Regions from separate parts of the Halomonas sp. 3F2F genome, predicted to be linked through region 1. Evidence: predicted binding sites of a transcription regulator. Region 1 holds the regulator's gene; each other region holds the start of a gene.
The links. The regulator FNR, encoded in region 1, switches genes on or off when oxygen is low (the NO sensors DNR and NnrR bind a similar motif). The targets are predictions, from matches to a motif close to TTGATNTANATCAA.
Positions count from the first base shown of each region.

Region 2: the regulator FNR is predicted to act here: its motif matches at 1,254-1,267, upstream of INT21_RS00580 (HAD-IC family P-type ATPase).
Region 3: the regulator FNR is predicted to act here: its motif matches at 4,738-4,751, upstream of ccoM (cytochrome c oxidase subunit CcoM).

Region 1 covers NZ_JABUZE010000088.1:23,399-30,789, forward strand. The annotation lists gene INT21_RS10440 (sodium:solute symporter family protein) at 1-1,611, opposite strand, end outside; gene INT21_RS10445 (DUF4212 domain-containing protein) at 1,618-1,878, opposite strand; gene INT21_RS10450 (putative nucleotidyltransferase substrate binding domain-containing protein) at 2,474-4,291, shown strand; gene INT21_RS10455 (DNA polymerase III subunit epsilon) at 4,297-4,947, shown strand; gene ttcA (tRNA 2-thiocytidine(32) synthetase TtcA) at 5,014-5,979, shown strand; gene fnr (fumarate/nitrate reduction transcriptional regulator Fnr) at 5,966-6,718, opposite strand; gene hemN (oxygen-independent coproporphyrinogen III oxidase) at 6,777-7,391, opposite strand, start outside.
Region 2 covers NZ_JABUZE010000009.1:9,917-16,206, forward strand. The annotation lists gene INT21_RS00565 (inositol monophosphatase family protein) at 1-195, shown strand, start outside; tRNA gene INT21_RS00570 (tRNA-Pro) at 322-398, shown strand; partial or broken gene INT21_RS00575 (VIT1/CCC1 transporter family protein) at 542-877, opposite strand; gene INT21_RS00580 (HAD-IC family P-type ATPase) at 1,310-4,033, shown strand; gene INT21_RS00585 (TSUP family transporter) at 4,163-4,888, opposite strand; gene ppnN (nucleotide 5'-monophosphate nucleosidase PpnN) at 4,961-6,290, opposite strand, start outside.
Region 3 covers NZ_JABUZE010000106.1:33,859-41,249, reverse strand. The annotation lists gene INT21_RS11975 (ABC1 kinase family protein) at 1-706, shown strand, start outside; gene INT21_RS11970 (SEC-C domain-containing protein) at 789-2,609, shown strand; gene INT21_RS11965 (AmpG family muropeptide MFS transporter) at 2,612-3,982, opposite strand; gene INT21_RS11960 (FKBP-type peptidyl-prolyl cis-trans isomerase) at 4,101-4,619, shown strand; gene ccoM (cytochrome c oxidase subunit CcoM) at 4,862-4,987, shown strand; gene INT21_RS11955 (hypothetical protein) at 5,170-5,682, shown strand; gene INT21_RS11950 (GGDEF domain-containing protein) at 5,649-6,836, shown strand; gene INT21_RS11945 (hypothetical protein) at 7,114-7,272, shown strand; gene INT21_RS11940 (PqqD family peptide modification chaperone) at 7,323-7,391, shown strand, end outside.

The DNA.
Region 1 (7,391 bases):
ATCTGGCGTGTTGGCCAGCATGTTGGTGCCGGGGACGAAGAACCAACCGAGATAGGTGAAGATGTAGAGCAGGGTGCAGATTAGACCTGCCAGCATGCCGCAAATCGCGCCTTTGCTGTTCATGCGCTTGGAGAAAATGCCCATCATCAGCGCTGGGAACAGTGAGGCACCAGCGATACCAAAGGCAAGTGCAACCGTCTGCGCTGCGAACCCGGGCGGATTAAGCCCAAGATAGGTAGCCAGAAGAATCGCGCCGCCCATTGAAATACGTGCTGCCAGCATTTCACCCTTTTCAGAGATCTTCGGATTGATCATTGTTTTGATCAAATCGTGACTAATGGCTGACGAGATGGCCAATAGTAGACCTGCTGCTGTTGAGAGGGCCGCAGCAATACCGCCTGCTGCAATCAGGCCGATAACCCAGCCTGGCAAGTTGGCAATTTCTGGGTTTGCTAATACCAGAATGTCATTATTAACGGTCAGCTCGTTACCTTCCCAGCCACGATCAGAATAGTCGGTAGCATCATTGTACATTTGGATGCGGCCGTCATTGTTAAGATCGTTGAAGGCGATAAGCCCGGTTTCTTCCCACGTGCGCACCCACTCAGGACGATCTTCATAGAGAATCGGATTGCGGGCGGCTTCTTCGTAATTCTCTACTTGTCCTGCCATCTCTGGATAGACGGTGGTAGCCAAGTTCAGGCGCGCCATGGAACCAACCGCAGGAGCGGTGAGATACAGCAGCGCAATAAACACGAGTGCCCAACCAGCGGACCAGCGCGCGTCAGCAACTTTCGGCACAGTGAAAAAGCGAATAATAACATGGGGTAAACCAGCAGTACCCACCATTAGCGACAGGGTAAACAGCACCATGTTCAGCTTATTATCGACGTCGGCGGTATAGTCGCGGAAACCAAGTGCATTGACCACTTCGTCCAGCTTGGTCAGTAGCGGAATACCAGACTCCGTATGAGTACTGAACATACCAAACATCGGAATCGGGTTGCCGGTTAGTTGCATGGCAATGAACACCGCCGGAATAGTGTAGGCGATGATAAGCACTACGTACTGAGCGACCTGCGTGTAGGTAATGCCTTTCATGCCGCCAAAAACGGCATACAGGAACACAATCAGCGCTGCGATCCAGATACCCCAGGTGTTGCTCACTTCCAAGAAGCGCGAGAAAGCAACACCAGCACCGGTCATTTGACCGATAACGTAAGTAACAGAGGCAACGATCAAACACACAATCGCGACGAAGCGCGCAGTGTTGCTGTAGAAACGGTCACCAATAAAGTCAGGCACTGTAAACTTGCCAAACTTACGCAGGTAAGGCGCTAGCAGCATTGCCAGGATAACGTAACCACCTGTCCAGCCCATCAAGAAGGTGGAGTTAGCGTATCCGCCAGACGCTAGCAGACCGGCCATTGAAATAAACGATGCCGCTGACATCCAGTCAGCGGCAGTCGCCATACCGTTGGTGATAGGGTGAACGCCACCACCAGCAACGTAGAAGTCTTTAGTCGACCCGGCTCGTGCCCATATCGCAATCCCGATATAGAGCGCAAACGACGCGCCGACAAACAGTAAGTTAATGGCAAACTGGCTCATACTGGCTTACTCCCCAAGGCCGAATTTTGCATCGAGTTTGTTCATTCTCCAGGCATAGAAGAAGATCAGTACGATGAAGGTGAGGATGGAGCCCTGTTGAGCGAACCAAAAGCCCAAGTCAGTCCCACCAACGGGAATGCCCGCTAACAGCGGACGAAAGAGGATGGCACATCCATAAGAAACGAACGCCCAAACGGCCAAGCATCCAAAGATTAATCGGACGTTGGCTTTCCAGTATTCAGCAGCATTGGATTTGTCATCTGCCATTGTGGTGCTCTCCAGTTGTGATTTTTAGGGTTGGAAAGTTAACTCAGGATAGCGTGTGATCCATTAGGGCAATCCTTCATAGAAAACCGCTCTTTTAGTTGTCTGCGATGATTTAGTGCGATTAGACGCATATCACCTTGTTGGTTAAGTTGCTCTGCTGGTTAATGGTTTGGCAAGGTTTTCTTCAGTGCCTTGATAAGTGTTTAACAAGTGCCACGTGAACATCCTGTATAGCCCGTTGTTAATAGTGGGCAATAATTGCAAAAAATAAATCCCAGACTTTGGTATCAATGAGCTTTCAGTACGTATTGTGATGTTTGTTTTTTAAAATAAATACTTGTTTTTGATATTTTTTTAGTTTCTCTTCCTGGGTGATAGGACGATGGTCTATGGGTCGCTTAAAAGCAATGTTTGCTACTTTTAATAGGTGGTATATTAAATGGCCAAGTTTGCTAATTCATGTCGCTACTTTGGTCGCTAAACGAACGTCTTTACGACGTTAGCGGTATAGCAAAAGGTATAATAAAGGCGTTGGTTAAAAAGCAATCAAATCTTAAGCCATTGTGTTCTTCATCGCGATTAACTGGGGTCACTCATGATTGACGTTGATCTTTCCCAATTGCCCTTCACATTAATTGATGATGAAGGGCGTGACCACGTTCGTCGTGGTATGGACATCGCCTATTTTGATCGTGATGAAATTATTATCGAGATGGGGCAAGCGGGTGAATCGGTATTTTTGATTCACAAGGGCGAAGTTGCTGAACTGGATCCTACCCTGCCAGCGTCCAGTGCACGGATTGGGCACTACACGGCTGGTGATCTGTTTGGTGCCATTAGTATTCTGAATGGTAAAAGCCGCTATCGCTTCCAAGCTGAGCAAGAATGCTTGTGCTATGTGATGCCGAAGGCGCTATTTATAAAACTATGCCGTCATCATCCCGACTTCGAAAATTTCTTCAAACAGTCGCTATCTCACAAAGCGCGGTTAATGACTGAAAAGCGTGCCGAAGGCGGCGTGACCATGGCCGGCTTTATGTTGGCTAAGGTCAGCGAATGTATGCGTGAACCTCTTATCATGGATGCATCGACAGATATTGCCAGCGCGGTGCGTCAGCTCAACGATAGCCATGCAGATAGTTTGCTAGTCAAAACCCAGGGGGAGTTTGGCATTGTCACCAAAACCGATTTGCTCAATGGTGTGGTGCTGAACAACTTTGAGCATACAGCGCCCGTTGAGGATGTGGCCCATTTCTCGTTGGTAACCGTTACCCCCCATCAATACTTATTTGAAGCGCTCGTGCTGATGACGCGGCATAAAGTAACGCGGGTGGTGGTGATGGAACAGGGCGCCCTGAAAGGGGTGGTGGAGCTAACGGATGTCCTTAGCTATTTTTCGAGCCGTAGCTATGTCGTTAGTCTGCAGGTGGAGCAGGCAAGTAGCTTAGAAGCATTGGCGGCTGCCAGCCAACGTACGCCAGAATTGGTGAATGCGCTTATGGCGCAAGGGGTCAAACTACGTTTTGCCATGGACCTACTGGCCGCGTTGAATGGCCGAATCATCAATAAAGCGTGGTCATTTGTTATTCCTGAGCAGTATCACTCCCAAAGTTGCCTAATGGTGATGGGTAGTGAAGGGCGCGGCGAACAAATTCTTAAAACAGATCAAGATAATGGCCTGATTTTAGCCGATGACAGCCAATGGCCTTCGCTTGCCGAAGACATGAATGCGCTTACCCAAACGCTGATTCAGCTCGGCTACCCACCATGCCCAGGTAATATCATGGTGTCTAATCCTGAATGGGTTGGCACTGTGTCGCAATGGAAAAACAACATTGCTAAATGGGTGAGTGCAAGAGATGGCGATAGCCTAATGAAGCTGGCGATTTTACTGGATGCCCATGGTGTGGCTGGTAATCCGCAATTGCTAGACAGCGTGCGTGCGGAGCTGTTTGAACGCTGCTCACGGGATGAGCTATTGCTGTCCTACTTTGCGCGCGCTGCACTGCGTTTCTCAACACCGCTAACGCTATTTGGCTCCTTAAAAAAGCCCCAGCATGGGATCGATATTAAAAAAGGCGGTATTTTTCCCATTGTTCATGGGGTGCGCACAATGGCCCTCGAGCGACGCATTAATGCTACTTCCACCTTAGATCGCCTGGACGCTTTAGCAGAAGATGGTCGTCTTGATCGCCGTTTTGCGGATGACCTGGGCGAGGCGCTGGCGCTGTTTACCGAACTACGTTTAAAGCAGCAGTTGCAGACAGCAGAAGCGTCGACTCAGCAGCGCAGCAACCGTGTGGTGGTGCAAGAACTCTCGTCCCTTGAGCGTGATCTGCTGCGTGAGGCGCTGCATATCGTAAAAGATTTTAAGCAGCGGCTCTCCCATCGTTATCATTTGGAGTATTCGTGAGCGGAATGCGCTTGTTAGACCGGCATATGTCACTACTCAGTGGCTCGCTGCGTACATTAATGCAGCGCGAAAGCGACCGCCGACGCTGGGCAGATTCCCCCTACGCATGGCTGTTTCAGCCCTACATGGGGGAGGAAATGGTGGCGCTTGCCTGCCAGGCTAGCCCAGGCCAAGCGCCGGTGGTCAGCGTCGCTGCTGTTGTCTTAAGCCCAGGGAGAGTGCAGACCAGCCGAGCCTGGGTGGCTACCCTGGCAGAAGAGCAGAACAACAACGCCCCCGCGCTGCGGCGACATCATCAGCTGTATGCGACGGACACGGTGCTGGCGCCTAACGCTGAGCATCTTGGGGCGCTAGCTGAATTCATCGGTAATCGGCCGCTAATTGGTTGGCAGTTAGGCCGCTCGGTGGAACACCTTAATCTTTTGTTTAAAGCAGGGTTGGGATTTGGTTTGCCCAATGCCCAGGTCGATGTTGGTAAGCTACACTATCGCCAACTGCGTCGCTTACATCCGCAGTGTGAGACGAACGGCCACTTGACGGAAGCGCTCGCTCGTTGGCAAATGCCCGCTCTTCAGTGGATGGGAGTGCTGGGGGATGCAACCGCAAGCGCGCTTTTATATCTGCGTTTGCAGCGCGAGATCGCCCAGCAGGGATAGTCGTTACTACCCTCATGGGATGAATCCACGGGTTTATCTTGGGTGGACGTGGTGAGTCTTGTTAGAATGCCCGCTGCTTCTTCTACCATCGGCAGTGCCTACACCATGCTACAACCTGACTATTTTGACCCCGCAGCGCCTGATACTGTTTCTGTTGACAGCCCTGCTGTTAATAGCGCACAGACACCATCCGAGCATCACGCCGCTAAACAGAAGCGTGAATTTAATAAGCTACAAAAGCGCTTACGGCGAGAGGTTGGCAACGCCATCATTGATTATCAAATGATTGGTGAAGGTGACAAGGTGATGGTGTGCCTGTCTGGCGGCAAAGATAGCTATACGATGCTGGAGATACTGCTTAACCTGCAGCGCAACGCGCCGGTTAATTTCTCTCTGGTCGCCGTCAATATGGATCAAAAACAGCCAGGCTTCCCGGAGCATGTGTTGCCCCAATACCTAGATAAAATGGGGGTTGAATACCACATTCTAGAGCGTGACACCTACTCGGTGGTGAAAGAGAAAACCCCGGAAGGAAAAACGACCTGCGCGCTCTGCTCACGACTAAGACGTGGCTCTCTTTATGGGTTTGCCGAGGAAATTGGGGCTACGAAAATTGCCCTAGGGCATCATCGTGAAGATATTTTAGAAACGTTATTTCTTAACATGTTCTTTGGTGGCACTTTGAAAGCAATGCCTCCCAAGCTTTTATCTGACGATGGCAAGAATATTGTCATTCGCCCCCTTGCCTACTGCAAAGAGGCTGATATTGCAGAGTTTGCTCGGCTAATGGAATTCCCGATTATTCCCTGCAACTTATGTGGCTCTCAGCCCAATCTCCAGCGTCAAGTTGTCAAAGATATGTTGGCTGAGTGGGATAAAAAACATCCAGGACGTCTAGAGAGCATGTTTAAAGCGGTGACCAATGTAGCGCCTTCCCAGCTAGCAGACCGCCGTTTATTTGACTTTGCTGGCCTTGAAGCCAAACAAGCGGCGTTGATGGAAGGGCGTATTCAGGCGCTTAGCGTGGACTAGCCGACTGTTCTTCCTCTTCAGTTAGCGTGATGAGGCGCCGCATATCTAAAATATTAACCTCGCGCCCTGAAACAGCCACCACCTCTTGCTGTTGAAAGCGGCTAAGAATACGGCTGACCGTCTCTACCGCCAAGCCTAAGTAATTGCCGATGTCGGCGCGGGACATGGAGAGTCTGAAGCTATAAGGCGAGTATCCACGTCGACGAAAACGGTCTGAAAGGGTGACTAAAAAGCTGGCTAGTCGTTGATCGGCCGTCTTACGCGATAGCAAGCGCATCATGCGCCGGTCATCCCGCAATTCTTTGCTCATGCTCCGATAAAGCTGGCCACGTAGTTCGGGCAGTTCTTCGGAAAGCAGGTCCAAGCGATCAAATGGAATTTCACATACCGTTGTGGTTTCCAGTGCAATGACGCTACCGGGGTAGTGCTCTTCATCAATTCCGTCCAATCCCACTAGTTCGCTGGGAAGGTAGAAATTTGTCAGCTGATCATTGCCGTTCCCTTCGCTGGTCACCTGTTTCAGGCTGCCTGAGCGGACGGCATACACACTGGTGAAGTGATCGCCCTGGCGAAACAGGGGCTCGCCTTTTTTGAGCGGTGCGCGGCGGCGAATGATGGCATCAAACTGGCCCATATCCTCAAGCTCTAAGGCAAGCGGCAGACACAGCGAGCTTAGGCTACAGGTCTGACAGCGCGCCTCTTGCAGTAGTGAGCGTCGTTGGCTGGCGGGGTGTGGCATATCATTCTCCCTTTCTCGTTAGCCATCATAGGCCCAGAGGCAAGACGTCTCAACAAGCTTATACAATCTTAGAGTAGCGCTGAGTCGGCTGGTCAGCTATGCGAGCATCAAAGGCCATCGCCAAATGGCGAATCAGCAGCCGCCCAGTGGGGGTGGCGCTAATAACTTGCCGATGGCGAGTGATTAAACCGTCTTGCTCAGCTGTCTTCAATTGCTCAATTGCGGTGGAAAAATAATCACTAGCATCGATGTGCCAACGCCTTCCAACTGCCGCTAGATCAATGTGCATGTCGCACATTAGCCGTTCAATCACGTCTCTTCGTATTAGGTCATCCTTATTTAACCTTAATCCTTTGACGGTTGCCAGCTTACCTTGATCTAAGGCTGCTTCATATTGGCCAAGCTGAGTCGGGTTTTGTGCGTAAACGTCGTCAACCCGTGATATAGCGGATACGCCTAAGCCAACTAAATCGCACTGTGCATGGCTAGAGTAGCCCTGAAAATTGCGTTGTAAGGTGCCGTTGCGCTGTGCAATCGCTAGGCTATCGTCAGGTCGTGCAAAGTGATCCATGCCAATATGCACATAGCCTGCATTAGTCAGCATTTCTATGGTGGTATGCAAAATAGCCAGCTTTTCATCAGCGCTGGGAAGGTCCGTTTCGTTAATGCGTCG
Region 2 (6,290 bases), on a different contig from region 1:
GACGCATATTACGAAAGCGTTTCACCATGGGACTTTGTCGCGGGTTGGGTCATTGCTCGCGAGGCAGGCGCGAAAGTAGGCCACTTAACTGAGGTGCCTGACGGCGTGCCAGCCGACCTCTACCCAGAGCAACTGCTCGTCACAACGCCCAAGGTATATGATGCCATGGCATCGCTACTTAAGAGCATCGATTAAGTGCAAGCGGCAAGCAATTGAAAAGAAAGCGCAAAAAGAGCTTTTCATTTGGTTAAGAAAGCGCTAGTATACGCACCGTCTTGAGGCAAACGATGTTGGTTAACATTCGTTGCCAACCCAAGATATCGGAGTGTGGCGCAGCTTGGTAGCGCGTTGCAATGGGGTTGCAAAGGTCGCAGGTTCGAATCCTGTCACTCCGACCAAACAGATAAAACGGTCACTTAGCTATTACAGCGGTGGCCGTTTTTTGGTTTTAAGCTTCATTCTGGATTAGCAATCATTAGCATAAGTTGTGAAGCTTACTGACATACTATGATTATTAATAGCCAAGCAGGTCTTTATAGGCCTAGCCTGCTAATAGACGCTGCGCGAGATAGCCTGTCGCAAAGGCGAGCCCGGCCGCAGCGCTACCCATGAAAAGAGTACGCAGGCCTGAGCGCCAAGCCGGTAGGCCGTAGACGGCGCTCTTGAGCATGCCAATAGCAAGGAATACGCCGCAAGCCAGCCCTAGACTGGCTAAAAACTGCGTTGTGGTCGCTAAGCTAGGTATCGTATACGGAAGTAACGGCAGAGCGCCCACGATCAAAAAAGCACCAAAGGTAACTAACGCTGCTCGAAGAGGGTTAAGTCCAACAGATGAAAGCCCATGCTCTTCTTGTAACATAGTAGTCACCCATCTATCCGGTTCACGACATAGTCATTGTATTGGTCCCTTGTAGACAGATAGGAATAGTATAGCCACCATTAATAGAGTGATTGTAGTTAATGGCTGTTTATTTGATGCGGGTCATATTTCATGGCTATGATGATTTTTTGCTTTTTTAGTTAATTTATTTTTAAAATATTATACGAGTATTTGAATGGTATAATATTGACCTTTGCTTACTTCATTGGTTGGTCGCAATATAATAAAAACACCAACTTTCACCGCTATTAACAGCCCCCCATATCTATAGAAAATATTCATTGTGATGTTTTACTCGGCGTACTCAGTCTTGATTTTGAGGCTTTTTTTTGCGTTGCATCATTTCCTTGTTAGTTTATAAATATTAGCAGTGTTGCGGTGCAGCAACCTGCGGTAAGCTGACCGTATAGTTAACAAGGGAGCTTATGGATGGAAAACCCTCAAACACCAGTGAAGCCTTCTCGAGAGTGGCATTGTGCCTCGATAGATCAAGCGCTGGCGTGGCAGGCCGCTACCGTCGATGGCCTATCCACTGCAGAGGCTCTAGTGCGTATAGAACGCTACGGGCCGAATCGTCTTCAGCAGGCTCAGGGACGTCCTTGGTATCGGCGTTTATTGGATCAGCTGAATAATATTTTAATTCTTATACTGCTGGTTGCTGCCATTGCCAGTTTCCTGCTTGGGCATGTCATCGATGCGGCGGCCATTGTAGGGGTAGTGGCCGTGATCGCGCTGATTGGTTTTATCCAGGAAGGAAAAGCTGAACAGGCGCTTGATAGCATCCGCAATATGCTTTCTCCTCAGGCTAATGTCATACGTGACGGGAAGCGCACTACCATTCCTGCCGAAGCGTTAGTACCTGGGGACATCGTGCTGGTGGAAAGTGGTGACCGGATACCTGCGGACGTGCGACTGATTGAAGCGCGGCGTTTTCGCACCGACGAGGCGGCTCTAACTGGGGAGTCGGTGCCTGTAGAGAAGCAGTCGCACCCAGTGAGTGCAGATGTGGATCTTGCGGAGCGAAGCAGTATGGCGTTTGCCAGTACGATTGTGGTACAAGGCAATGCCCGTGGTTTGGTCGTTGAGACGGGGCGCTACACTGAAATCGGCAAAATTTCCGAACTTCTGCGTGGTGTGGAAAAAATTAAAACGCCGTTGCTTCAGCAGCTTGATCGTGCGGGCAGGGTGCTGGCAATTTTTATTTTAGGTGCCGCCGCTATTACCGCGTTGTTAGGCACGCTTCTTCATGACCAGCCCGCTGCTGATATGTTTATGGCTGCTGTCGGTCTAGCGGTGGCCGCGATTCCCGAAGGTCTACCCGCCATTGTCACCATCGGGCTCGCGCTTGGTGTGCAAAGCATGGCGAAGCGTAACGCCATTATTCGACGACTTCCTGCAGTAGAAACGTTAGGCTCCATCTCGACTATTTTTTCCGATAAAACGGGCACATTGACGCGCAATGAAATGACGGCTCAAGCGGTATGGCTGGGTGACGAGCAGTTTTTCATCGAGGGTATCGGTTTCACGCCCAAGGGGGCTTTTTATCGACTGCGTGTCAGCGGTGAACAAGACACAGAATGTGTCGATATGGACAGTGCCCAACCGTTAAGCGATTTTTTATGTGCTGGCGTATTGTGTAACGACACTGAGCTGCAACAGCAGGCGGGACAGTATCAGATTTATGGTGACCCGACAGAGGGCGCGTTAGTGGTTGCCGGTGAAAAAGCAGGTATAAAAACGTCAGAGGTGCGCCAGCAGTTTCCGCGGGTAGATGCGATCCCTTTCGAGTCAGACTTTAAGTATATGGCCACTCTGCATGCAGGAGCTGATGGCCAGCGTGTCATCGTAAAGGGGGCGCCTGATCGTTTGATAGAAATGTGCGACAGCGTTGCTACCAAGCAAGGCACTGTCGATATTGATCGTAATGAGTGGGAAAACCGTATTCACGAGCTTTCCTCGCGAGGTTTGCGCGTTCTGGCCATTGCGGATAAACCTGCCGCTGCAATTGATGAGCTTGATCATCACCATATTGAAGGTGGGTTGCGCTTACTGGGAATTATTGGCTTGCTGGACCCACCAAGAGAAGAGGCCATTGAAGCGGTTAAACGTTGCCAACAAGCGGGTATTCGTCCCGTTATGATTACCGGTGATCATGCTTCGACAGCGCTGGCTATTGCTAAACAACTGGGTTTTGCGCAAACCCAGAAAGCGCTTACCGGGCGAGAAATTGAAGCGATGTCCGATCAAGCGTTAGAAGACATTATTTTAGAGATTGATGTCTTTGCTCGAGCATCTCCAGAACATAAGCTGCGCTTAGTAAAAGCGATGCAGGCACGGGGTGGGGTTTGCTCCATGACTGGAGATGGCGTTAATGATGGGCCAGCCTTGAAACGTGCTGATGTCGGCGTTGCTATGGGTGTGCAGGGGACTGAGGCGGCGAAAGATGCTTCTGAAATGGTATTGGCAGACGATAACTTCGCAACCATTGTCAGTGCTATTGAAGAAGGCCGCAAAGTCTACGATAACATCCGTAAAACGATCACCTTTATTCTGCCGACCAATGTTGCTCAGGGCTTGGCGATTATGCTTGCCGTGCTATCAGGCTCGGTGCTACCGGTAACGCCGTTACAGGCATTATGGGTAAATATGGTGGTAGCGATTACGCTAGGCTTGGCATTAGCGTTTGAGAGCGGGGAGAAAGACTTAATGGCACGCCAGCCCAGAGACCCTAAAGCACCGCTGCTTGATCTATTTTTATTGTGGCGAGTGATTTTTGTGTCTGTGCTGCTGCTCGTCGGCGTCTTCGGCATGTTCTCCTGGATACTCAACCAAGGGGGCAGTGAAGCGCTAGCGCGGGCAGGGGCGGTCAATATGCTGGTCACTGGCAGTGCCGCTTATTTAATCAATAGCCGCTTTTTAATTAATAGTACGCTGTCGTTTGCCGGCATTTTTGGCAGTCGGCCGGTATGGATCGCTATTATGATGGTGATGTTGCTGCAAATGGCGTTTACCTATTTACCCTTTATGCAGCTTATCTTCTCTAGCGAAGGGTTAAGCATTACGCATTGGCTAGCTATCATTTTAAGTAGCGGAATGATTTATCTGTTAATTGAAGCTGAGAAGGTGGGCTGGCGCATGCTCAAGGTTAAATAGAAACTGAGCATGGGCTAATTGTAATGCCCTGTTTATAAAAGATCAGCGCCACCTAGGGGGATAACAAGTCATAGGTGGCGCTAGGGTAATTTCCCTGTGCGCCATTTCTGTCTAGTGGTAAGGCTTGGTTTAAAACACAGCATCCACAATAATTTTGACTGCAATACCTGCCAGCAACAGCATGATGAGATTATCAAACCAGCGGTGCGGTAGGCGTTTGCCGAGCTGTGCGCCGATGGGCATGGCGGCGAGAATTACGAATAGTGCTATAAAGCTGTAAAGCGTACGTTCCAGTGTGAGTATTTCCGCACTCAGCAGCGCGGGTATTTGCACGCAGGTGATAGCAACAAAAAACACCGAGATAGAGCCGATAAACACGCGGCGCTCCAATTGCATTGCGTTTAGAAACGTCACAGATGCGGGTGCTGACATGCCCGCAGCACCTTGCAGAACGCCAGCGAGCAAACCGACAGGCAGCACGATGCGGTTGGCAGTCGCGAAAGGAAGGGCGATCGTTCGCCTAGCTATTTTGATGACCAAATAGAGCACGATCGACGCGGCCACCCCAAGCGATAAAAGAGTGGGTGATAACACGACTAAGCCCCATGTGCCCAGCACAATGCCTAGCCCGCCAGAAAGAGAGAAGGCAGCGAGAAAACGCAGTGGTAACAAATGGTGCCGATATTGCCATACTTGTAAAATGTTACTGAACAAATTGGGGGCTATTAACACGGCAATAGCCAGCTTCACGTCGTAGAGCATGGTGAGTACAGGGACTACGATGACTGGCACGCCAGAACCGATGGCACCTTTGATGATGCCTGCTGCAATCAGCGTTAAAAGAGCAATAATCACGGTGAATTTCCTGATGTATCAGGCGCAGCGCGACTGGGTTGCGCCTGATAAAGGCTGTGCTTGCTAAATTAGTTACTTGAGAACATAGCAGGGTGTATATGCTTGTCCATCAAGTTTCATGCGTCCTTGGGCGACAAATGAGGTTAATAGCTCGTCTAAGCGCTGCATGAGTTCTGGTTCAGCAGTTAACTCAAAAGGTCCATGGGCTTCAATTGCTCGAATCCCTGGCTCTTTAACGTTACCCGCCACAATGCCAGAAAAAGCACGACGCAAGTTGGCCGCTAGTTCATGGGTTGGCTGCTGACGGTGAAGCGCTAGACCGCGCATAGCTTCATGGGTGGGCTCGAAGGGTGCCTGAAAGTCACGTGCAATGGTAAGACGCCAGTTGTAGTAAAAAGCGTCCTGATGCGTGCGGCGGAAGTCTGCAATCTCGTCAATTTCTTCACGCATTTTACGTGCGACGGCCACAGGGTTGCCGGTAATAATTGTGTAGTAGCGGCGGATATCCTCGCCCAGCGTATAAACTAAGAATTCATCGATTTTCTGGAAGTACTCGGCGGAATCAGCTGGGCCAGTAAACACGAGTGGGTAGGGAATATCGTGATTGCTTGGATGAAGCAGAATTCCCAGTAGGTAAAGAATTTCTTCTGCAGTACCCACCCCTCCGGGGAAAACAATAATACCGTGCCCTAAACGCACGAATGCTTCGAGCCGTTTTTCGATGTCTGGCATGACAACTAGCTCATTAACGATAGGGTTGGGCGCTTCGGCTGCAATGATGCCTGGCTCAGAAATACCTAAATAGCGGCCATCTTTACGACGCTGTTTTGCATGGGCAACGTTAGCTCCTTTCATGGGGCCTTTCATGGCGCCAGGGCCGCAGCCGGTGCAGATGTCTAGATCTCGCAAGCCAAGGTGATAACCAACGTCCTTGGTATATTCATACTCTTCTCTGGAAATCGAGTGGCCACCCCAGCACACCACCAAGCTTGGGTCGCGTCCCGGCTTCAGCGTGCCCGCCTTGCGCAGGATATGAAACACGGCGTTAGTTGTGCCTTCACCCGTGGTTAAATCAAACCGCTTGTGGTGTTGGATTTCGTTGTAAACATAAACAATGTCGCGAAGAATGGATGATAAATGTTCACGTATACCACGAATCATTCGTCCGTCGACAAAGGCTTCGGCGGGCGCATTGGTTAGCTTAAGACGGATGCCTCGGTCTTGCTGTAAGACTTCAATATCAAAGTCTTTGTAGGCTTCCATAATGGCCAAACTATCATCCGTTGGGCTGCCGCAGTTAAGCACCGCGAGTGCACAGCGGCGTAGCAGATCATGCAAGCCACTTTTAGAGGTGCTTTTTAAACGGTTGACCTCATGCTGGGAAAGCACTTCGAGGCTGCCT
Region 3 (7,391 bases), on a different contig from region 1:
GGATTATCACGCAGAAGCACGAGCTCTGGCTCGCTATCGCGAGCGGTATCAGGATAATCCTCAACTGGTCATACCCGAACCACTGTTTGAGTTATCTGGCCAGCATGTCCTTGCTATGCGCTTTGTAGACGGTACACCGCTGCGGGATTTAGAAAGCACCGATGATGGCACTCGTCAGAAAGTGGCCGTGGCGTTGGCTGATTGGATTACCGAGGAGCTGTTTACCTACGGTGAACTGCATGCCGACCCCCACGCCGGTAACTTCGCGGCGGATGCTGAAGGTCGCCTGATCATCTACGATTTTGGTGCAGTGATACCGGTGCCCGAAGCGCGCCTAAAAGCCATGATGCAGCTATTAGATGCCACCTTGGCGCAAGACCCGATGGCAATGGATGATGCGTTAATGAAAATGGGCGGCCGCCAGGGGCAGGGTGCGCCGCTGGCGCTTTATCGAGAGTCCGCTGAGTGCGTGTCACCACTATTCTGCCCTGGTGAGCAGGACTTCAGCGATGTGCGGGTACACCGTCGCCTGCGCGAGCTAACGCCCAAAGTGTGGGCTGCCATGGATCGACTGCAACCACCTGCGGATACCTTGCTGCTCTCCCGGGCACTGAATGGGCACTACTGGAACTTAGTACGTCTGCAAGCGCGTCTTGATATGCATAGCCGCACCGAGCCACTGCTAGCCTGGGCGCGTAGTCGCTAACTAATTGCCGCTGCGGGAGCGCCGCCTGTCATGCTAGACTATTGCGCTTTTCAATAGCGTTTTGAAGACAGTGGAGACGGCAATGCTGGCGGTATGGGTCGATCAACTGCTGGGATTTGCCTCTGGGGCACTCTCGGCAATTAGGAAACAGGAACACTACCCCGATTTTATGACCTGGGTACGTGACGAAGGCGCAGATTCGTTTAATGGCGATGTGGCAACTGCCCAGGCGCTTGCGCCTATTTTATGGTCGCAAACGCCGCTAGAACGGCTTAATTTTGCGAACGAACCGTTGGCTACCCCAGGGCGCAACGAACCTTGCTGGTGTGATTCAGGACGTAAATTCAAACAGTGCTGCTACCGCGTTGACTTCCCCACGGATATCCCTGAGCAGATGATGTGGATGCTTTCCCTGCGTGAGTGGAAAGGCGCAACGCTAAAAGCGGCGCTGGAAAGCCAGCAAGCACCTGCCCAGGCGTTATTAGAAGCCGGGTTGATTGCTGCTGAAAGCGGTCAAACCGGTCGTTCAATGCAGATTCTTGAGTCACTGTTCGACGGCAGTGATTGGTCGCGCTTGCCGGAGCAGGCCGAACCTGCGTTTGAAATTCTGTTAGATATTTATCAAGAGCGCGGTTTTACCCGCAAGCGTGCTGACCTGCTTGATGACGTTATGGAACGCGGCCCACTGTTTTTACGTGGCGTGGCGCTTGAGCGGTTGTGCCTCATGCACCTGGATAACGACGACTTAGACAGCGCCCGCGCTGCGTTCGTGAAAGCCCAGCAGGCGCTACCGGATTCGCCGACACTAGCCTACATTGAAGCCATGTTGCTGCTGCATGAAGGTCATGAGGAAGAGGCCAAAGAGCGAGCTAACTTCTGGTACCGCCGCTTGGTTCGCCAGGGCGACTTGGATGAAGAGCAGCTCGAATTCCTGGCAGCGCTGGCTGAAAATCCTGGTGCTACCTTGGCCGACCAGTTGTTGAGCGCCGAAGAAGATATGGCGACGCCGCTGGTATCGCTACAGGCGCTGTTGGCTGCACTTCCTATCGCACCGAAGCTGACCATTGAGCAAGATGCCGATTCCGGTAGGTTGCACTACACCACCACTGCTCGTGAAGAAACCCTGTTTGCGGCTTGGCACGAACAGTTTCAGGTCATGGTCGATGAAGAGGTCGCCTTGGGCTTTCGCGATGACCCCTGGGGTAACGCGATAGAGTGGATGTCTGAGCTATGTGCTCACCCAGAATGGTTGGATGCCCCCCAGGTAGTGCAAGATGTAACGTTAGCACTGACTAGCCGCTTTGGTAGCCTGCCGTGGATGGCACCGAGCTTGCTGGAACCGCTGGCACTGCGCCTTTCTCGCTGGCTTGAGCAGGCCCGTGCAGCCGGTGACGGCAGCCTGTGTTGGGACGATGCCGATAACGCCATGCTACTGCGCACCGGCCTTGCGCTGGTGGTGGGGATGGAGCGCGGCGCGCGCCAGCACTCCCGCGAGTTGGCCGAAGAGCTGCTAGCCATAGACCAGGAAGATAGCCTTGGCTTAAGAGAGTTAGTACTTGATCAATTGCTGCGTGATGACCGCAATGAAGAAGCGTTAGCGCTCACTGATGAGCCCCAAAAAGATGATGGCTCTTTAGAGTTGGGGTTATTAATGGGCCGTACACTGGCGCTGTATCGATTGGAAAAGCACGATGCCGCTGAAGCAGCGCTGGCGGATGTGGTCGCTCATAATCGTCATGCGATAGAGCTGTTATGTGCCGAGAACCCGCGGCCTTCAATGCCTCACGCGGATGGTCAGGTCGATCCCGGCTCCCGTGCGGAAGCGTGGCAGTATCGTACATTGATGCGTGACCAGTGGCGCACCACGCCAGGCGCGCTGGCGTGGTTGGCGGATCACCGCTAGCTTTATTTTGCCTCTGCGATCACTGGGGTAGGCACCAACTGCTTATCCCGGCTGATCCAGATGGCTAGCAGAATGGCGGGTAAACCGAGCAGAGTGGCCACTATGAAGAAAGTGGTGTATCCCTGAGCCGTAACAACCAGCCCGCCAAAACCGCTCAGAAACTTCCCTGGTAACGTCATTAGCGACGAAAACAGTGCGTATTGGGTGGCGGTATAAGCCCGCGACGTTAAGCTGGAAAGAAACGCAATAAAGACAGCGCTGGCTAAGCCATTGGCAAGATTATCGCCAATAATGGTGACGACCAGCATGGGGAGTTGGTTACCTATCAACGCTAACGCGGCAAACAGCAGGTTGGTCACCATGACAAAGCCTGCGCCAATGATCAGCAGTGGCCCAATGCCGTAGCGAGCAACCAGCAAGCCGCCAAGAATGCCCCCCGTTATACTCATGGCAATACCAAAAATATTGGTGACGTTGGCGATGGTGGCCAGTGAAAAGCCTAAATCGATATACAGCGGATTTGCCATAGAGGCCATGGCAAGGTCGCTAATTCGGAACACCGCGATAAACACTAAAATGCCCAACGCCTTCGCCCCATAGCGGCGGAAGAAGTCGGTAAAAGGGCACACAATGGCGCCAATCACCCAAGCACCTAGACGTCGCAAAGCTTTCGGTTGGCCACGGCTGGCACGAATGAAGGCGCGTACCTTGGGTTCGTGAATGAGCTGAACCGTCAGCGAGGCGCGCTTTGGTTCAGGTCGAATCAGCACGGTGAGCACGCCAATGCCCACAAGCGCCGCCATACACAGATACGCGGCGTTCCAGGAAATCGCTGATGCCACATACAGCGCCCCGGCACCTGCCGCTAACAGCCCACCGCGGTAACCGATAATGTAAGTAGAGGCCATCGCTGCTTGTACATCGTCATCCGCGGATTCGATGCGATACGCGTCAATGGCGATATCCTGGGTGGCCGAGCCAAAAGCTATCAACAGCGCAAAGGCGGCTACCCAGCCTAGGTTGCCTACTGGGCTGACTCCCGCTAAGCCAATTAGCCCTGCCGCAATCATCCCCTGGGCAAGCAGCATCCAGCCACGCCGCTGGCCAAGCGTGCGGGTTAAGATCGGCAGGGCAAGTCGGTCAACGATAGGTGCCCAAAAAAACTTGATTGAGTAGAGCATGCCAATCCAGGCGAAGAAGCCAATGGCGGCCACTTCAACGCCGTCACTGCGTAGCCATGCAGAGAGAGTCGAAAACACCAGCAAAAAAGGTAAGCCTGCTGAAAAACCTAGAAACAGCATGGTGATAACAGGTGCACGACAGTAAATACCTAGCGCATCCAGCCAGCTGCGCTGGGGAGTAGGGGTGGGCATGTTGGTTAACACTCCAGGAAAGAAAACGTCTGCATCGAGGCCCGCTAAAAACCGCTCAGTGGTAGACTAGGCCTGATATCCATGACAAAGCCGATAGCTTACCGGAGAGGAGTTTTCAATGTCGATTACAGCCCATCAAGTAGTCACTTTACACTACGTGTTAAGCGATGTGCTTAGCGATGGCAGTACCCGCGTGCTAGATGACTCCAACGCGCGTGATAAGCCCTTAGAGTACCTCCATGGACACGCTAATATTTTGCCCGGTTTAGAGAGTGCTCTGGAAGATAAAGCCGCTGGAGATGAGCTGCGTGTCACGCTTGCGCCTGCTGATGCCTACGGCATCCGTAATGAAGACTTGGTGCAACAGGTGAGTCGTGCATCGTTTGGCAGCGCAGCGCTTGAACCCGGTAGCCGTTTCCAAACAGAAGGTGAAGCAGGCCCGCAAATTGTCACGGTGATGAGTATTGATGGGGACATGGTAACGGTCGATACAAATCATCCGCTGGCAGGCCATACGCTTCGCTATCAAGTAAACGTGCTGGATGTGCGTGATGCGACCCGTGCAGAGCTGGCGAAAGGCCACCCTCTACCGCCGGGAACCGAACACAGCAAAGTAGAAGATCGAAAAGTGCTTTAGCAGCAAGTTTTAGGGGCTTTAAGTTTCACAGACTTTAAGTTTCACAGGCCTTAAATCTTCAGCGTGCTCAAAATTGACAGTGTATTTTAAAGCTGCAGCGTATTTTAAGCGTTAAAAACTGACCCATATCAAGTTCCTGATGGGCCGCAAATAACCCCGCTGAAAAGCTTGACCCAGGTCAGCTTCCTGCCGCGATTAACGCACTAGGATGGTGTCATACATCACGGCAGGAGGGGATCACCATGTATTGGGATGATGCTGTTATTTTCGGTCTAGTTACTGTCGCGTTAATGATTGCTTTTATGGTTGGTTGGGTAGGTTTTATTGTACGCGACCACCTCCGTAAGGATGAACGTAAAAAGCATTAACGCCGTTGTGGTGACCGTCGTCAGGGGAGGGAGCTTGCTTTTAACAGCGAGCTTCCTGTTGCCGGCCCAGTTGGGTCGGCTTTTTTATTAATTAAAACTATGTTTTCGAGTATTCGCATTAATCGTCTGGTAAAGTACCTAGTTGTACAATAAGGCATTGTACCGCAAGGAAGCCATTTGCCATGAATGCTGCTAATTCAATCGTTGCCATACGCTGTTGCGCTCATCATTATCCCAAAGCTAGTGTTGCCTGTATTCTTCTATTACTTAGCTGGCTATCAATGCCTGTCTATGCTCAAGCATTAAGCATAATTAATGGTGAAAAAACCACAGCACTCTCTCTTAATGAGTTGCGCCAACAATCTACGATTACCTCGCCAGTATTTGATCCTTTTCAAGGCCGAGAACTAGAGATGCATGGGCTTGAATTCCGTCGCTTTCTCATTAATCAGTTTGGCGAAGTTCCTCCCGCATTGCACTTTACGACATGGGATGATTACGAAGTGACGTTAGATGGCTGGGATGATCCTAAGTGGTTAATGGTCACGGCAGAGAGTGGAGAGCCACTTACATTGCGTTCGCGGGGGCCATTGCGGCTGGTTGATCTGGCTTATAATGATCAGCGTGATATCAAGAGCCTGCGTGAGTTCAACGACTGGATATGGATGATTCGAAGTATCGAGGCCCGTTGGTGATCATTGAGCCGCCGCCTTCTCCACCTGCCGTACCACTGCCACCCCCCGTTCCTTTCGCTAGGAAGCGCCGCTATGTAACGTGGTTATCATTGAGCCTCATGAGTTTTATGGCATTGATGGTAGTTATTGTTTATGAGGCGCGCTGGGTATATCCCGAAATACAGGCTTACTTCAGCCAGACAGGCAATTTGACAGGGCAGCAATTGGCTACCAGGTCTCGGGCATATTTACAGCTCGCCCAACAACATTTGTTAAGCGAACAGCCCTTTGACGATGAACAGCGACAAACGGTTAGGCTTAATCTCGATCTTGCCTATGGGCTAATTGATGTCGAGGTATATCGTCAAAGGTACAGCTGTACCCAGCCGAGTTTACAAACCCTCAATTTACTAACAGAGCGCCTTACAGAAACTACCGTGACACCGTTTGATGCTGCAGCTGAACTGTTGGGCCCAATTGATTGTTTAACGAACATTGAGATGAATCAGCTCGACCTGCGTGGTATGGCAATTAATGAGTTTTCCGAAAGCACCCGACGGTATAATCAGATTCTCACCTATTCGAGCATGGTGATTTTTGCACTAGGGCTGCTGTTTTGGGTAATGCATGAGCGTCAGTTACGGCGTACAGAGCATGCGACTAAGCAAACCATAGCCTGGATGCAGCATGCGATGCGTGATCCGCTGACGGGGATAGGTAACCGCAGTGCGCTGCATCAGGATGTCGCTACCAAAGAAGGGGCTGCGCTTGCTTTGATCTTGGTCGATATCGACTTCTTTAAGCAGTACAACGATTCACTGGGGCATCCTGAGGGGGATCAACTGTTACGGCGCTTAGCCAGTCTGCTGAAATATGTACTGGGAGCAGAGGCAAAACTATACCGATTAGGCGGGGATGAGTTTGCCGCAGTATTGCCTTGTGATGATGATGCGTTATTGATTGGCTACTGTGATCAATTAACGTCTGTTTTAGAGCAGGCTGATTTCAAACACCCCGCGCATCCGCACAATGAAAGGGTCACCTTGAGTATTGGTGCAGTGTGCTTTACCGCAGGGGATGCCACCTTTCCAAGTGCCTATAAAGCTGCTGATAAGGCGCTTTACCGAGTAAAGAGCGCAGGCCGTAATGGTTGGCAAATTACTGCAGCTGCATAATGTTTCCACAAAACGCTGAGTGTAGTTAAAAAAAGTAAACAATGGGAAAGTGACGCTCAGCCAGTGGTTTGCTGTGTGCTTCGAGGCTAGGATTGTTTTTAAAACAGTGTTTCATAACCTTTCTAGTGACTAATCCGGAGTGCTGATATGAGCAATGAAGCCGATTCCCTGCTGAATAAACGGCGTTCACGACGTCAAGTGCTAGCAAGTTTAGGGCTTGGTGCCGCTGCACTTTACGTGGCCCCTACGCTGTTTTCCATGGGGCAAGCTGAAGCGCGTGAACATCACCATTCCCGTTCACGTTATTCAAGACATAGCTATTCAAGGCCAAGCTATTCAAGACCCCATTATTCTAAACCCAGGCATTCACGTCCCCATCATTCACGTCCTTACTACGCTCGCCCACAGCGCTCCCGTTGGGATGGAGACGCTGTGATTGAGATTCGCATAAGCCGCTTATTACCTCGCTGGTAAGGGGTGGGTGCCGTGTCTACCACTTCGATTGCTGTCGATTATGCGTTGGAAAATGTTGGCCCTTGCATACGCTTGATTGAT